DNA from 3 places in the Hymenobacter swuensis DY53 genome. Region 3 is predicted to be linked to each of the others. Evidence: riboswitches for the same ligand, from Rfam matches in the RefSeq annotation. Region 3 holds a riboswitch; each other region holds the start of a gene.
What was found. Region 3 has a riboswitch for cobalamin ahead of HSW_RS18990 (TonB-dependent receptor plug domain-containing protein). Riboswitches for the same ligand answer to the same signal wherever they lie in the genome.
Positions count from the first base shown of each region.

Region 1: linked by a shared signal. The riboswitch ahead of HSW_RS12410 (acyl-CoA thioesterase) and the one ahead of HSW_RS18990 (TonB-dependent receptor plug domain-containing protein) in region 3 are both predicted to bind cobalamin.
Region 2: linked by a shared signal. The riboswitch ahead of HSW_RS01435 (ABC transporter substrate-binding protein) and the one ahead of HSW_RS18990 (TonB-dependent receptor plug domain-containing protein) in region 3 are both predicted to bind cobalamin.

Region 1 is NZ_CP007145.1:2,575,895-2,581,479, forward strand. Features, by position in the region: gene HSW_RS12400 (MFS transporter) at 1-709, opposite strand, end outside; gene HSW_RS12405 (O-antigen ligase family protein) at 782-2,068, opposite strand; cobalamin riboswitch at 2,372-2,578, shown strand; gene HSW_RS12410 (acyl-CoA thioesterase) at 2,774-3,175, shown strand; gene HSW_RS12415 (hypothetical protein) at 3,354-3,701, shown strand; gene HSW_RS12420 (NAD(P)/FAD-dependent oxidoreductase) at 3,876-5,453, shown strand; gene HSW_RS12425 (CoA-binding protein) at 5,520-5,585, shown strand, end outside.
Region 2 is NZ_CP007144.1:283,696-289,280, forward strand. Features, by position in the region: gene HSW_RS01425 (cobyrinate a,c-diamide synthase) at 1-1,091, opposite strand, end outside; gene HSW_RS01430 (AAA family ATPase) at 1,125-1,658, shown strand; cobalamin riboswitch at 1,696-1,898, shown strand; gene HSW_RS01435 (ABC transporter substrate-binding protein) at 1,929-3,146, shown strand; gene HSW_RS01440 (FecCD family ABC transporter permease) at 3,191-4,252, shown strand; gene HSW_RS01445 (ABC transporter ATP-binding protein) at 4,258-5,271, shown strand; gene HSW_RS01450 (TonB-dependent receptor) at 5,338-5,585, shown strand, end outside.
Region 3 is NZ_CP007145.1:4,084,741-4,090,325, reverse strand. Features, by position in the region: gene HSW_RS18995 (DUF5074 domain-containing protein) at 1-749, opposite strand, end outside; gene HSW_RS18990 (TonB-dependent receptor plug domain-containing protein) at 784-2,730, opposite strand; cobalamin riboswitch at 2,895-3,110, opposite strand; gene HSW_RS18985 (DNA-3-methyladenine glycosylase) at 3,192-3,800, shown strand; gene HSW_RS18980 (THUMP-like domain-containing protein) at 3,880-5,067, opposite strand; gene HSW_RS18975 (hypothetical protein) at 5,298-5,585, opposite strand, start outside.

The DNA.
Region 1 (5,585 bases), 1.5 Mb from region 3:
GCAGTATCCGCAGTTGGCCGGGCCGGCCGGCAGTCCGGGCCGGGGCAGCTTCCCGCTCGAAAGCATCGGTTTCTTCCATCGTGCGGCGCAGATACAGGGCCACCAGCGCGGCGGCGGCCCCAATGGCAAACGGCACGCGCCAGCCCCAGGCGTACAGCTCGGCCGGCGTGAGAAACTGCTGCAAACCCAATTGCACCAACAATGCCAGCAACTGGCCGGCAATCAGCGTAACGTATTGAAAACTGGAGAAGAAACCCCGGTTTTTGGCGTCCGCCATTTCGCTGAGGTAGGTGGCCGAGGTACCGTACTCCCCTCCTACGCTCAGGCCCTGCAGCAGCCGGGCCAGCACCAGCAGGACCGGGGCGGCTACCCCAATCTGGCTGTACGAGGGCGTGAGGGCAATCAGCAACGACCCGCCGCACATCAGCAGCACCGAGGCCAGCAGGGCGGCCTTGCGCCCGGCCCGGTCGGCGTACACGCCCATGAGCCAGCCGCCCAGCGGCCGCATCAGAAAGCCCACCGCAAAAATGGCCGCCGAGTTGAGCAGCTGCGCCGTAAGGTTGCCTTTGGGAAAGAAAGCGGGAGCGAAATACAGGGCAAAGGCCGAGTACACATACCAGTCGTACCACTCTACCAGGTTGCCCACCGAGCCGCTGAAAATGGACCGGATGCGTGAGGCCATGGTGCGGGACGTGGTGACGTGCGGCATAAAGCAGGACAAATTGGGTAGCAGAATATTGGGCGGCGGCCACGCCGGGAAGGCGTCCTGCGCAAGAATAGCTTAATCCGGCAACTTCGGGGCCGCCCGCAGGCGGTTGGTTTCGGCGGCTACTACCAAAAAGCCGTAGCCAAACACGAACAGGTTCAGCCCGATCTGCAGGCTCAGCATATCCGCTACCATCATTACGGTGGCCTGGGTCAGGATAAATAAAACGATGTAGGGGTTGCGCCGGGCACTGCGGTGGCGCAGGGGCCAGAACAGGATACTCAGCCAGATGGCCAGTCCCACCAGCCCGCCCCCGACCAGCGCACTCAGGTACTGGTTATGCACGTTCACCCAGTTGGCCGGCCGCAGCCCGAAGTTTTTCCAGCGGTATTCGTCCAACATGGCCGCGTAAGCATCGGCCGGGCCTACGCCCACCAGCCAGTTGCGCCGGATGATGCTGGCGGCCGTTTCCACCGCCGCCAGCCGCCGGGCCAGGGAGTAGTCGTTGATATCGTTTCCCTGCACGTACTGCTTGATGTCCCAGGAGGTGGACTCTACCCGCCGCTGCACGGAATGGAGCGTTTGAAACGCCACCCACGGCCCCAGAGCCAGCAGCACCAGCAGCCCCACCCCGAACGCAACGTGCTTCCGCAGCAGCAGCCGGATGGCGTAGGCCAGCAGCCCGGCGTACAGCACCAGCAGCCCCGTGCGGTAGGCCAGCACATGCAGCGTCAGCACGATAACGGCCGCCGCCGCCAGCAATACCGCCCGCCCCAGAGGCCCCACCTGTTGCTCGCGCCGCAGCAGTAACCCCCAGAAAAATGCCTGCGCCAGCATGGTTCCGAAGGCAATGTGAAACACCCCGGTAATAGCCTGCACGTTGTGGCCCACGTTGATGGCGGCATCGGCACTGACGGGGTCCAGCAGATACTTCACCAGCGTAGCCAGGGCCACGGCGGCTGTACTCAGTACAAACAGTGCTCCTACTGCCCGCCGCTGCCGCCCGCTCAGCGGAACGGCCAGCGTGAAAGCCAGCGGCACGCCCAGCCACGTCAGGCTTCGGAACAGCTCATGCCGCCACACCGCCCACTCGCTGGTATAGAGCCCGCTTAGCAGCAGGAACGCCACCAGTGCCACCGCCCGCAGCAGGGCCCCGTTATGCCAGCAGCGGGCGGCCGTCTGGCGCAGCTGGGGGTTAGCCAGCACGGCCAGTACGCCTACCACCGGGCTCAAAGCAATCAGGGCGCGGGAGGCCAGCAGCCCGGCTACGCCCGCCCCGCAGGCCAGCCACAACAGGTGCTGAGATAATTTTCCCGAACGATAATACGCTCCTATGGCCAGGGTTTCTACCAACTTTGGCATGCCGTTACTATTCACTAAAACTTCCTGACACGGTAGCTGCTGTGGCACTCCTGCGGTTTTTATACGCCGCCGAGCCATGATTTCCCGGCAGCTGAACACCGCACGTCTGACAACCTGAGTAAAACGGCCTTGAAATCCGAATCATTACCACTTGTTACTGTAGAAAGGCATATCCCCAGAGCGCAAAGTACGCCTTCTGCCCAGTAGCATCACAGCGGCTCCGGCCCTGAACAGTTCTTTTTTCGCCCCGAAGCCGCTTCCGAATCTGTGCGTACTTTGCGGCCACGTTCTTTGTCTGTTTTTTCAGTCAGACGAGCGGCAGGTGGCCCGGCTGGTTGGCAGGGCCCGAAAAGGGAACCGGGTGCAACTCCCGGACAGACGCGCTACTGTAATGGCCCGCCACCCCGGTGGCAACGGCTTCCCCACGCAGCCCATTACCGCCCCCGGGCCGGTGAGAAGGGCGGGGAGTCGGGCCTGAGTCAGGAGACCTGCCTGCCGCTTTTGATGATGAGGCTTCTTCGCGACCTGAGAGCCTTGTTGGGTGCTGCCACGGCCGGCCGCTTTTCCGGCCCGCAACCCGGGAAACCTATGCCCGGGCGCAGCGCAGCCGGGGGCGTGGCAGTCAGCGAGGAGCTACTACGGGAAACGTACGAGGCCGCCAAAACGGGCCGGGAAAGTGCATTCATCCACCTTTTTCCAGTTTCCATGTCCACGCTTGCCGAAAAAATCACGCGCGCCGAAACGCGCATCTTCAAGGCTGTATTTCCCAACACCACCAACCACTACGACACCCTGTTCGGGGGCACCACCCTGCACATGATGGACGAGGTGGCCTTCATCACGGCCACCCGCTTCTCGCGCCTCAAAATGGTGACGGTATCCTCCGACAAGGTCGATTTCACCCACCCCATTCCCGGCGGTACGCTTGTTGAGCTGATCGGGCGGGTAGAACATGTAGGCAATACCAGCCTGAAAGTGCGGGTGGAGCTGTTCGTAGAGCAGATGTACTCCGAGGAGCGCCACCGAGCCGTTTCGGGCCTGTTCACCTTCGTGGCGGTGGATGAAAACAAGCGGCCCGTGCGCATTCTGCCCGCTACGACTGTCTGAGCCGGTTTCACAGCCAAAGTGGTACCCCATCTGTACCGTTAGTACTACCCCCGGCGGCAGTCTGGCGGGGCAACTGAGCCGTAAATAAGACGTAAACAAGATTTTTTCGGATTGAGCTGAACTATTCCGACCCCGCCCGTGGTTTTGCCTGCCATTCCCCCTTTGTCTCATCCTAGATATGGCTTCTGAAAAGGACTACACCCCGCAGATGAATGCCCGCCTGGAACAGTCGTTCCGGGAAGCAGACCAAGCCCGCGAAGATTTAACCGATTCTATGGCAAACTCAGTGGCCGCTAACTGCGACCTGCTTCACCACGGCCTCATCAGCGCCAAAGGGCTGGAAGTAACCACCGAAATGTACCGGCACCTGCTGGGCAACCTGCTGCGCCACCCTTCAGGCGAAGTGCGCACTCAGACACTGATGCTGTTTAACGAGGCCATGGAGGAATTCTGGCCCCGCCTCCAGGGCTCGGGCTCGGGCAAAAACCAGACTACCCCGAACAGCAACGGCCACACCAGCCACTAGCCCCGCCTGCTGCTCCTGTACCTGCCGCCCCGACTGCAGGCCGGCCCTGAACCACGTTGGTTTAGGACCGGCCTGCAGTCGGGGCGGCGGCGTGTGGCGGGGCCGCGTATCTTTGCGCTTCCTTGATTCCAGTACCGGTTCAGAGGCTAACTCCCTTTCACCCCCATTTACTCCATGTCCCTTCCCCAGGAACTTGAGCTACTGCTGCCCCCGGAGGTAGCCTACGATGAGCTGGCCCGCTACCGCGCCCTGCTCGATGCCGCCGGCCTCGTGCCCGGCCAGGCCGATTTTGTGCATCTGCGCAAACGCTCCATTGATGCCCGGGGCCGCCAGCCGCTGGTGCGTCTGCGCGCCGACATCTACCGCACGGTCCCGCCAGCCGACCTGTTCGGCCCCTGGTTCCAATACCCCAACGTCAGCCAGGCCACCCGCTCGGTACTGATTGTGGGCGCTGGCCCGGCCGGGCTGTTTGCCGCGCTGCGGGCCATTGAGCTGGGTATCAAACCCATTGTGCTGGAGCGCGGCAAAGACGTGCGCACCCGCCGCCGCGACCTGGCCGCCCTCAACAAAGACCACGTGGTGAATCCGGATTCTAACTATTGCTTCGGCGAAGGTGGGGCCGGTACCTACTCCGACGGCAAGCTCTACACCCGCTCCACCAAGCGCGGCGACATCCAGCGCATCCTGCGGATTCTGGTGCAGCACGGCGCCACCTCCGATATTCTGGTAGATGCCCACCCCCACATCGGCACCAACAAGTTGCCCTCCGTGGTAGCTGCCCTGCGCGATTCGGTACTGGCGGCCGGCGGCGAGGTGCGCTTCGATACCCGCGTAGATGACCTAGTTTTGACCGGCCAGCACCTGCGCGGCGTGGTCACGAGCACCGGCGAGGAGCTGACGGCCGATGCCGTAGTGCTGGCCACCGGCCACTCGGCCCGCGACATCTACGAACTGCTGCACCGGCGCGGCGTGCTCATCGAGGCCAAGCCGTTTGCTTTGGGCGTGCGCGTGGAGCACCCCCAGCAGCTCATCGACCAGGCCCAGTACCGCCGTCAGGACCGGGGTGAACTGCCGGCCGCCTCCTACTCCCTGGTGCACCAGACGCAGTGGCAGCAGCGGCAACGGGGCGTGTTCTCGTTCTGTATGTGCCCGGGCGGCTTTATCGTGCCCGCCGCCACGGCTCCCGGCGAGGTGGTGGTGAACGGCATGAGCCCCAGCCGCCGCGACTCGCGCTTCGCCAACTCGGGTATTGTGGCAGCCGTGGAACTAGAGGATATGGATGTACGCCAGCACGGGGCGCTGGCCGGCCTGCGCTTTCAGCAGGCAATTGAGCAGCGCGCCTGCCAGCTGGCCGGCAACACCCAACTGGCCCCCGCCCAGCTTTTGGGCGACTTCCTGAAAAAGAAAACCTCCGCCTCCCTGCTGGAAACCAGCTACCAGCCCGGCCTAGTATCGGTGCCGATGGATGAGGTGCTGGGCGCGGGCCTCGCGGACCGGCTGCGGCAGGGCTTCCAGAACTTCGGACGCAAAATTCCCGGTTACGCCACCAACCTAGCCCAGATTGTGGGCGTGGAAAGCCGCACCTCCTCCCCCGTGCGCATCCCCCGTGACCGGGACACGCTGCAGCACCCGGAGGTGCGCGGCCTGTTTCCCTGCGGCGAAGGAGCGGGCTACGCCGGCGGCATTGTATCGGCCGCCATGGATGGCGAACGGTGCGCGGAAGCCGCCTTTGCAGCCATTGGCACGAAATAGCCGTTTAAGCCCATATCATCAATTGTCCGGCCACCTGCTGGCAACGCTACCTTAAGCTACCTACTCATGAAAAAGACCCTTGTGCTGGGCGCTACCGATAACCCCGCCCGCTACGCTTACCGCGCCGTACAT
Region 2 (5,585 bases), on a different replicon from region 3:
TCCTGCATGGTGGTGGAGCACGGCAGCACGCCCGCCATGGCAAACGGCTGGCCCGGCGCATCCAGGAGGTGCTGGCCCAGGTACATCAGCCCCCCGCACTCGGCGTAGGTTGCCCCGCCTTGCCGGCAGTACGCGGCAATGCTGGTCCGCATGGTTTCGTTGGCGCTCAGGGCTTCGGCAAACAGCTCCGGATACCCGCCGGGCAAGTACAGAAAATCGGTGCCCAGCGGCAGCGCGGCATCGGTCAGGGGGCTGAAGTACCGAACCTCGCCAAACCGGGACAACGCCTGCAAATTCTGATGATAAGTGAACGTAAACGCCGCGTCGCGGGCCACGGCAATGCGGCGGCGGCCAGCCATTACCGGCGCGGCTGGCGGCGGCACGGTGGTTGGCACGGCGGTGCGCGTGAGCTCCAGCAGCCGGTCCACGTCCACGGTGTGGGGCAGGGCGTCGGCCAGGGCTTCCACCACGGTTTCGTATTGCAGCTCGGCGTCGATGGAGAGGCCCAGGTGGCGCGACGGGATGGTAAAGGCCGGATTATTGGGCAGGTAGCCCAAGGCTTCCACCCCCACGTCGGCGCAGGCTTCGCGCAGAAACTCGTAGTGCGAGGCCGTATTGACAAAGTTGAAAATAGCCCCCACCAGCCGGATACCGGGGTGAAACGTCTTGAACCCGAACAGCAGCGGGGCCACCGAGTACGCCATGGCTTTGGCATTGACCACCAGAATCACCGGAATACCCAGCTGCTCGGCCACGTCGGCGGCGCTACCCTGCATCCGCACGGCCCCATCGAAGAGGCCCATCACGCCTTCCACCACGGCCACGTCGGCGGGGGCGGTGTAGCGGGCGTAGGTGCTGTGCAGGTGGGCCGGCGAGGCCATGAACACGTCGAGGTTGAGACTCGGGCGGCCGGCGGCCTGGGTGTGGTGGTGGGTGTCGAGGTAATCGGGGCCGCACTTGAAGGGCTGCACCACCAGCCCGCGCCGGGCCAGCACCCGCAGCAGCCCCAGCGTCAGGGTGGTCTTACCGTTGCCGCTGGCCGGGGCGGCGAGCAGGAATTGGGGCTTTTCGGAAACGGTAGGTAAAGCCACAGACGGTATGTTTACGGTTGAAATCAGCGCAAGATGGCCCTTTATCTTCTTTCCGGTGGCCCCGGAGCCGGCAAAAGCACCCTGCTCACCGCCCTCGGCCACGCCGGCTTTGCGGTGGCCGAGGAAGTGTCGCGCCAGCTTATCCAAGAGCAAGTGGCCCTGGGCAGCCGCCAGGTGCCATGGCTGGATCTGGCCGGCTTTGCCGAGCTGGCTTTGGCCCGCATGGTCACCCAGCACCGGCAGGCCACCCTGCGCGGCGGCGTCACGTTCTTCGACCGGGGCCTGCCCGACCTGATTGCCTACCTGGAAGTGGCAGGCCAATCGGTGCCGCCCGCCTACTACGCGGCGGTGGCGGCGCATCCGTATCGGCCGCTGGTTTTTCTGGCGCCGCCCTGGCCGGAAATCTACGTGAACGATGCCGAGCGCTGGCAAACCTTCGACGAGGCCACGGCCATTTACCGGGCGCTGCACCTTGTCTACCAGCGGGTTGGCTATACCGTGGTGGAGCTACCCAGAACCAGCGTGGCCGCGCGGGTAAGCTTCGTCAGAACAGTAGCTGGCATTTAAAATGGCGGAGTTTCAAGTGGGACTAGGATTTTGCCCTACCTTTGGCGCAGCACTTGGTAGTCGTTTCCGCGGTGCGGGACGGCTTTAAAAGGGAATCCGGTGAGAATCCGGGACAGTCTCCGCTGCTGTAACCTCTATTGTAAAACCGGCCGATAACGTGGCGCCACTGTTCCGCAAGGAATGGGAAGGCCATCGGCCCGGGGAGGGAGTCAGAAGACCTGCCGCTTGCTCCATACAGTCACAGCTTTCGGCAGAAAGGCTCGTCGTACCATGTCCAGACCCCCGTTTCCCTCCGGCCGCGCCGGAGGCGTACCCGCTTATTTAGTTGCCCGTTGCGGCCTGTTGCTGCTGGGCCTGCTGGGGCTCACCGCGCCGGCCGCCTTCAGCCAGCCGAGTAGCCCCCCGAAGGCCCGCCCCACCGTGGCAGCTCCGGCCAAAGGCCGCACCACCGTCACCTACGCCAAAGGCTTCACCATTGCCTACACCGGCCGGTGCAAGGTCATCACCATTCTGAGCCCGTTCGAGCAGAAAACCACGGCCACCCGCTACCTGCTGGTGCCCCGCGGCACGCCCCGCCCCGCCGGCTACCCCGATGCCCACGTTATTGCCATTCCCATCCGCAGCTTGGTGGGCCTCTCGTCGATGCACGTAGCGCTGGCCAGCTTTCTGGGGGCCGAAGACGTGGTAGTGGGCCTCGGCAATCTCCAATACGCCTCAGCCCCCAAGGTGCGGCAGCGCATTGCCGAAGGTAAAATCTACGCGGTGGGCCAGGGCAAGGAACTCAACAACGAGCAGCTGGTGGCCCGGCACCCCGACCTGGTAATGGCCACCGGCTGGCCCGGCGAAAACCTGACCCGCTTCCAGACGCTGGCCGCCGCCGGTGTGCCGGTGATGATCAACTCAGAATGGGTGGAAAGCACGCCGCTGGCCCGCGCCGAGTGGGTGAAAGTGCTGGCCGTGCTGCTCAACAAAGAAGATCTGGTCAACCAGAAGTTCGGGCAGGTGGCCCGCGAGTACCAGCGCCTGGCCGCCCTGGGCCAGAAGGCCAGCCCGCGCCCGCGCGTGGTGGTGGGTATGCCGTTCAAGGACGTGTGGCACGTGCCCGACGCCGACAGCTACATGGCCCAGTTTCTGCGCGACGCGGGCACCACCTACGCCTGGAACCAAAGCAAAGCGCCGCAGGGCAGCCTCGCCCTGTCGTTTGAAACCGTGGCCCCAGTGGCCCTCACCGCCGACTACTGGCTGCACCTGAGCTCCACCGCCACCAAGGCCGAGGTGCTGACTCAAGATGCCCGCTACGCCGCCTTTGCCCCTTTCCAAAGCGGCCGCCTCTACAACAACAACCGCCGCACCAACGCCGAGGGCTCTAACGACTACTGGGAATCGGGAGCGGTGCGGCCCGACCTGGTGCTGGCCGACTTGCTCCGCATTCTGCACCCCGGCCTGCTGCCCGCCGGCGCGCTCCACTACTACCAGCAACTCAAGTGAGTTCCTCTTTGCTACGGGCAGCTCCGGCCGTCCACCCCGCCCGCCTGCCCGTTCCGGCAGCCGGGGCCGGGCGAAATATAACCTGGCTGCTGGTGCTGGCGCTACTGGTAGGGCTGGGCTTCGTGCTCGATATTGCCCTGGGCTCGGTGTCGATTCCGCTGCCGGCCGTGGTGCGTATCCTGCTTCGGCAGCCAATCGATACGCCGGCCTGGGAGTTTATTGTGCGCGAAATCCGCCTACCTAAAGCCCTGACGGCCCTGGCCGTGGGCAGCGGCTTGGCAGTAAGCGGCTTGCAGATGCAGACCCTGTTTCGGAACCCGCTGGCCGGGCCATCGGTGCTGGGCCTTACGGCCGGGGCCGGGCTGGGCGTGGCGGCCGTGATGCTGGCCAGCGGCAGCGCGGCGGGCAGCCTCGCCATCCGGGCCCTGGGCGTGGGCGGCAGCTGGGGGCTGGTGCTAGCTGCCACCACCGGCGCGGCCCTGGTGATGGGGTTGGTGCTGGCCCTGTCGGGGCGGGTGCGCGACAACGTGGTGCTGCTCATCGTGGGCATGATGATAGCCAGCGTGACGGGGGCCATTGTGAGCTTGTGGCAGTATTTCAGCGCCCCCGAGCAGATTCAGGAGTACCTGCTCTGGACTTTCGGCTCGTTGGGCGGGGTTACGGGCAGCCATTTGGCGGTGCTGGCCAGCGTGGTGACGGTGGGGCTGGTGCTGGCGTTTGCCTCGGCCAAATCGTTGAACGCGCTGCTGCTGGGTGAGAACTACGCCCGCAGCATGGGCCTGGTGGTGGGCCGCTCCCGCACGCTTATCATTCTGAGCACCAGCTTGCTGGCCGGGTCCATCACGGCGTTTTGCGGGCCGATTGGCTTCGTAGGTATTGCCGTGCCGCACCTCACCCGCGCCCTGCTGCGCACCGCCGACCACCGGCTGCTGCTGCCCGCCAGCTGCCTGGCCGGGGCCGCCCTCACCCTCGGCTGCGACTGTATTGCGCAGCTGCCCGGCAGCCAGGCCACCCTGCCCCTGAGCGTGGTGACCTCGCTGCTGGGGGCGCCGGTGGTGCTGTGGGTGGTGCTGCGCCGCCAGAACATCCGCTCCTCGTTTTCCTGAGTTTCATGCCGACTTCCATCCCGCTGCTGACCGCCGAGGAATTGACGGTGGGCTATTTCAGCCGCCCGAAAACACCCCGCCCGGTGGCCGGTCCGCTGCGCCTGCGCCTGTGGCCCGGCGAGCTGGTGTGTTTGCTGGGTCCGAACGGGGCCGGCAAATCGACGCTGCTGCGCACGCTGGCCGGCTTGCAGCCGCCCCTGAGCGGCCGCCTCGACCTGGGCGGCGCGGCCCTCACCAGCCTGAGCGCCCCGGCCCGGGCCCGTCAGCTCAGCGTGGTGCTCACCGACCGGGTGGACAGCGGCAACCTCACCGGCCGGGAGTTGGTGCAGCTAGGCCGGCACCCGCACACCGGCTGGCTCGGCGGCCTTACCACCCACGACGACGCCCAGGTGCAGGCCGCCCTGGCCGCCACCGGCACCGAAGCCCTGGCCCACCGCCCGGTGGGCGAGCTGAGCGACGGCGAGCGGCAGAAAATTCTGCTGGCCCGCGCCCTAGCCCAGGATACGCCCCTGATTCTGCTCGACGAGCCCACCGCCCACCTCGATTTGCCCAACCGCGTGGCCCTCATGCGCCTGTTGCACCGCCTGGCCCGCCAAACCGGCAAAGCCATCCTGCTGTCCACCCACGAGCTGGACCTGGCCCTGCAAGCCGCCGATCGAGTATGGCTGCTGCCCGCCGACGGGGCGCTGCGCACCGGCACGCCCGAAGACCTGGTGCTGAGCGGGGCCTTTGCGGCGGCATTTGCGCGGGAGGGCCTGGCCTTCGACCCGGCCACCGGCACGTTTGCCCTGCACGCCCCCACCGGCCCCCTGGTGCAGCTGGTGGGCGACGGAGCTGCCGCCTTCTGGACCCGCCGGGCGCTGGAGCGTGAGGGGTTCGTGCCCACTGCTGCTCCGGCCGCGCTGCGCGTGACGGCCACCCCCGACTACTGGATCAGCCAGGCGGCCGGCAGCCCCGGGCAGCGGCACGACACCATTGCCGCCCTGCTCCGCGCTTTGCACCAGCCGGCAACCTCTTAGTTCCAGCGCCTCCCCCCCCCCTGTTCTGCCACTCCTTTTCGCCTCCCTTCACTGCTTGCTTTAGTTATGAAACAGAACTCGCTACGCAACTTCCGCCCGACGCCCCGCTTCGCCACCCAGCTGGCGCTGAGCACGGCCGTACTGGCCGGCCCTTTGCACACTGCCCACGCCCAAACGCCCGCTCCCACCGACACCCTGCAGCGCCAGAGCCTCAGCGAGGTGGTGGTGACGACCACCCGCGCCGCCACCGAGCGCGGCAAGGTGCCGCAGCAGCTCCAGGTAATCAGCCGCCAGGATATCCAGCAGACGCCCGC
Region 3 (5,585 bases):
CTACCTTTGGTGGTGCGGGAGTAGTCCACGGAGTAATCGGGGTTGTAGGCCACTTTGCCGCCGCTCAGCACCCATACCTTGCCGTCACGGTCCAGGGCCAGGCTGTTAGGCGAGTCGCCCACGGTGATGGTGCCTTCCACGGCATCAGTAGCGGTATTGATGACCGTTACGGTGTTACCGCCGCTGTTGGTCACGTACAGCCGTGAGCCGGCCACCAATAACTTCTCGGGCTGCACGCCTACTTCAACAGACTTGCTGATGGTATTCGTCTTCAGATCCAGTACCGATACCCGGCCATTGCCGCCGTTGTACGACACAGTTTCGGTTACGTAGCCTTTGGCCGAAGAAGCGGCGGCAAAGTAGCGGGGCAGCTTCAGGCCAGTAATAGTGGCCTTGGAGCGGAATTTGGCCAAAGACACCACTTCCAGCTTATTACTGTTGTTGACCACGATGTAACCCAGGCTGTCCTGTACGGCCATGCTTTGGGCCACGTCACCTAGCGTCCGGCCATTGGCGGAGTTGAACAGGGCTTTGTTGGTTACCGAACTGCTGGCTTTGCTGAACAGGCTGATATCGGCATTGGAACGTAGGAAATTACCCTCGTTCACCACGAATACTGTGCTGGTGACGATGGGTTGCTCGGTAGGCTCCGGCTCGTTGTCTGGGTCACAGGCCAGCAGGCTTAGGGCGGCGGCACTGCCCAGAAGCAAGCGGCCGGGAAGGCCGGTAAAGGCGGAAAATGGTTTCATGCAGGTAATTAGGTTAAGGAAAAGAAGGCGTGACTCAGCGCCAGAATACGCGTAGGCTCAAACTGCCGTGGCGGAGCGGCATGGCGCGGTTCTGGTAGCTCTGGTAATCGAGGTTTAGTAGGTTGTAGCACTGGGCCAGCAGCAGCAGCTTCCAGGCGGGCCGTACAGCCAGCGTGCGGCCCATGGAGGCATTCAGGAGCGGAAAGGAAGGCAGGAACTCCGTGGCCGAGGCATCGGTGTAGCGGTAGCCGGTGTAGGTGAAAGCTGTGCTCAATTGCCAGCCGCGCCAGGTATGGTCGGTGCTGAAAGCGGCAGTATGCAACGGCACGAAGGGCAATTGCCGGCCTACTGGGTCAGCATCATCGGCTGCGCCCTGGGTTTTGCGGGATTGGGTAAAGGCATAGCTGCCGCGCACCGTGAGCTGGTAAGTGCTGGGGCGCCACGTCAGCTGGCTGCTGGCTTCCAATCCCTGCGCCCGCACCTGCCGCAAGTTGCGCGGCGACCAATAAGAAGCCCCCGGCGTCCATTGCACCCAGTTATCTACCAACTGATGGTAAGCCGTTAATTCCGTTTGCAGGCGCAGGCGGGTAGGTGTGAGCTCCAACAGATGCACCACGCCGCCTTCGTATCCGAAGCTTTCCTCCGGCAGCAGATTGGGGTTGCCGCCGGGCCGCCAGTACCGCTCGTTGAGGGTAGGGGCGCGGTAGCTGCGCGAGGCGCTGCCTTTCAGGCTGATGCTATGGGCTCCGGCCTGAAACGCCAGCCATTCGGCCCCCACGGTAGGCGTGAGGGGCGGCCGCCGACCCGGCAGGATTGCCTGCCGCAGGTTCAGGGACAACTGCAGGCGCGGGCTCGGGTCGTAGCGAAACAAGGCAAAGCCAGAATACCGGTTTTCGGTGCGCGGCGCACTGCCGTAGCCATCTACCTGCGCCGCGAAGCGCTGGGCCTCTCCTCCCAGGCGCACCGAGGCGTTAGGCGCAAACCGCCAGGTATGCTCTGCCTGGACCTGGCTGGTGCGCACCCGTGATTCGCTCAGACCACTCACGTCGTCACGGTAGTTCAGAACATCTTCAAACCACGCCGCGCGGGCCGCCCATTCATGTTGGGTGCTCACGTAGCGGTAGCCCGCCGTGAAGCGGCGGCTCTGGTCCCGCTCCTGGGCGTTGGTATTGTTGGTGCCAATGCCGGGCTGAATCTGTCGGTCAGCATCCGTCAGCCAGACAGCCGCCGAAATTTCACTGCGCTGACCCATGCGTAGCGTAAGATCCTGCGTGAGGCTGGCTTGCTGCAACGCGGCGTTTTCCTGGCGTACCCGCACCCGGCCCTGGGCTTCGCGGGTGTAGTAGGCAAAGTCGTTATCGGCCTGCCGGTATAGTATGCTGGTGCGGAGGGCTATTTTCTCGTTGCTGAAGGCGGCTTCCAGGTTGCCGGCTCCCAGTCCAAAGCTGCCATAATCGGCCTGGGCGGCCCCGCGCCAGCCCGTTCCCCACTTCACCCCCGACGATAACAACACCGTGCCACCAATAGCCCCATTGCCGTAGATGGCCCCGGCTGGCCCCGGCTGAATATCTACCTGCGTGGCTCCGCTTACGGGCAGCAAAGAGAAGTCAGCCTCGCCCAACGACGGCAGGTTGATGTTGAAGCCATTCCAGAGGACGGCCGTATGGCGGGCCGAGGTACCCCGCAGCGTGATGGAGGCCAGCTGGCCTGGGCCATAGTTCTTCAGGTAAATGGCCGTGCGGGCACTCAGCGCGTCGGTGAGCGTACCGGTGCGGTAGTTGGTCAGGGCCAGGGAATCCAAGGAAAACCGCCGGCTGCCCACGGCAAACCGCTCCGCGCCCAGGCCCGTCACGCGTACCCCGGACAGCCGTAGCGTATCTAGTGTGCTGCTGGTTTGCGCCACCAGAACCTGCGGCACCAATAAGGCACAACTCACCAGCAGGCCCAACAGCCCGGCAGGATAAAATTCAGGTAAGCGCATCTTCCGAACCAAATTTTCGCAATCGAAAAATTCAGTTCAAAGCCTCAGAAATCAGCCGGTAAACTCGCTGAACCCTGAAGCCGAGGCCGAAAACAGAAGGGTATCTCGCGCTGCCGAAGCGGCGCTACTGCATTCATTCTCCGCCCTTCCTCCGAGGACGCTGAACATAGGGGAATGCAAAGGCAGGTCTCCTGGCTTGCTCCGGGCGCGTCGCCTTCCCATTTCGTGAGCCTCCGGTAAAGAAGCTGAAACAGTGGCCGGTGATGACGCGCCGACTCATGAAGCGTACAGTTGCGGGGACAGCTCCGGCGTTAAACCGGATTCCCTTTTCAGCCTCGCCCCACAATTGGGGTCCGGACACCTTTACAGTGGCAAAGATAGGCAATGACGCGTATACTGTGGCTGTATTGTTCGCAAACAACGGGTGTCCGCTGCTACGCTCTTCTTCCGCTCTGCCTTTTATGTCCAAGCTGCCGCTGTCCTTCTACCGCCGCCCCGACCCCGTTCAGGTTGCCCGTGACCTGCTGGGGAAACACGTTTATTCCTGCCTTGATGGGCAACTGACAGGGGGGCGCGTTGTAGAGACGGAGGCGTACTCGCATGAGGGCGACGATTCCATGCAACTGCATCTGAAGCGGCGCGGCACCCACGGCCTTGCCCTGCACGAGCCCGGCGGCCGGGCCTACCTCTACCAAGTATACAACCGCCACACGCTGTTCAACATCAGCACCAATGCTGCTGATAAACCCGATACGGTGCTTATCCGGGCCATAGAGCCATTGGTCGGCTTGGAGATAATGACGGCGCGGCGCGGTGGCATTCCTTCCGATTCGTCCCGCCTGACGGCCGGCCCTGGCCTGCTGACCCAGGCATTGGGCATCACCCCGGCCCTTACTGGTACGGATCTGCAGGACTCTTTACTCTGGCTGGAAGACGCGGGCGAAACCATTGCGGAATCAGACGTTCTGGCCAGTTCCCGTGTAGGCCTGACCTATGCCGGCGAAACCGCCGCCACGTTGCCCTGGCGCTTCCGCCTCAAAAACAACCGCTGGACTAGCCCCGCGAAGTGAAATGGTGAAGTAGTGGAATGGTCCGTTTGACCTTACAATCCGCGTAAGTAGCGCCGACAGAGTATTCAAACGCACTATTTCACAGCTTCTCACAAACCAACACCATCAGTCGGCCTTCCAGATTGGTGGTGGCGAAAAGGTACAGGTCGCCGCCTTCCCGGATGCCGGTTCGGTGCCGGAATTCAGCCACGGTATCCGGAAAGTTGCGGGTGGTGACGTGGGCGCGTACGTCGGGGCCGAGGTGAGGGCGCAGGGCCTGACCGTCGTACTTCTCCACTGCCCGAATCCGGAAAGTCCTACCAGGAAAGTCGGGACGCAACGTATCAGATGTATAAAGGTGACTGTGCTGGTGTAGCTTCAACAACTCGAACGCCGTGCCGATGCTTTTGAACGCCCCGGCCTTGAGCACGGCCACATTGGGTTCGTACAGGTATTGCTGCGGCTCGGCGTAGCGGGCCACGGCGCGGGACTCCCGCGCCCGGTTCAGTCGGAATTCCTGCTGCTGCCCGGTTCGGAGCAGATTTACGGTGTATCGCTCGGGGTCTATGGCCGGCTCGGGCCCCAACTCATACAGCACTTCTTTGCACTCATTATCCACCGCTATCACCCACAGACGGCGTACCTGGCGAAGCTCCTGAATGGCCTGCTCAATATCGAGCATGGGGGAGGTTTTGAGCAGCACACTGCGGCTTTTATGCAATAGCAGCGGCAACAGGCGCAGCACGTCGGGCTCACAGTCCTGCAGCCGGAATATCTTTTTGGCCGCCGTATCGCGCCGGGCCGGGTCCAGGTACAGCCAGTCGAACGTATCGGGAGTGCTGCGCAGGAACTGCACAGCGTCGCCGGTGTGGCACTGCACGTTCCGGATGTTGAGTTGAGTCAGGTTGTAGCGGACCACCTCGGCCAGGGCCGCGTTACGCTCCACGTAGTGGACTTCGGCCACGGCGGCGGCAAAATGCGCAACATCTACCCCGAAGCCACCCGTGAGGTCGGCCAGGCGCTGGCCCTGTACCAGAGAGGCTTTGAAAGCGGCCGTGCGGGCCGAAGATGCCTGTTCGACCGACAGAGCCGGTGGAAATACTAGGTCGGGGTTTTCTGCCCAGGCCGGAATCTTGGCGCGGGCCTTCTGACGTGCCTGAATCTGGCGGATAAGCTCGGGGACGGGGAGGTGGGGGTGGCGGCGCGCTTGCAGAGCCAGGGTGGCAGGGTCGTCGTGCAGGTGCTCGGCAACGTATTGCCGGGCCGCCGTCGGCAGCGGGTATTCCATGTAGGTTTCCTACGAAAACAGGTCGGCTCCGAACGTAAATCCGAAGCTGGCCAGGGCGAAAGACGTCATCAAACGTAAGCAGGAATCCGACAATTGTCAGCTTCCCGGCAGTACGATGCGGCCTGAACAGGTTAAAAAGAACATTCCGGGCGAAGGCTCCGAAGTCGTCATCCTGTTACAGATGTTCAACTCCCAAGTCCGCCCGGAATGACCCGAAAACAGGAAAGGTGCTAGCGTAGGTTCCAGCGCAGGGCCAGCATTGGCTGACCGGTACGGCTGGCGGCAACGCCTACCGCGCTGGGGCGCAACTGGTATAAGGCACTCGTGCGGGCGGCCGGCAGCCCGGCGTTATTGGCCTCTACTGCCCGCTGAAAATGCGAATTCGTATTGCGGGAAATGAAAATGTTACTCAGCAGGCTAACCGCTGCCACACCGATGGCAACCTGCTGGGTATTATTAAAATATTGCTCTTTTTCGTTGAGGGCCAGTACCTGCTGCCCGTACACGCCCACGGCACC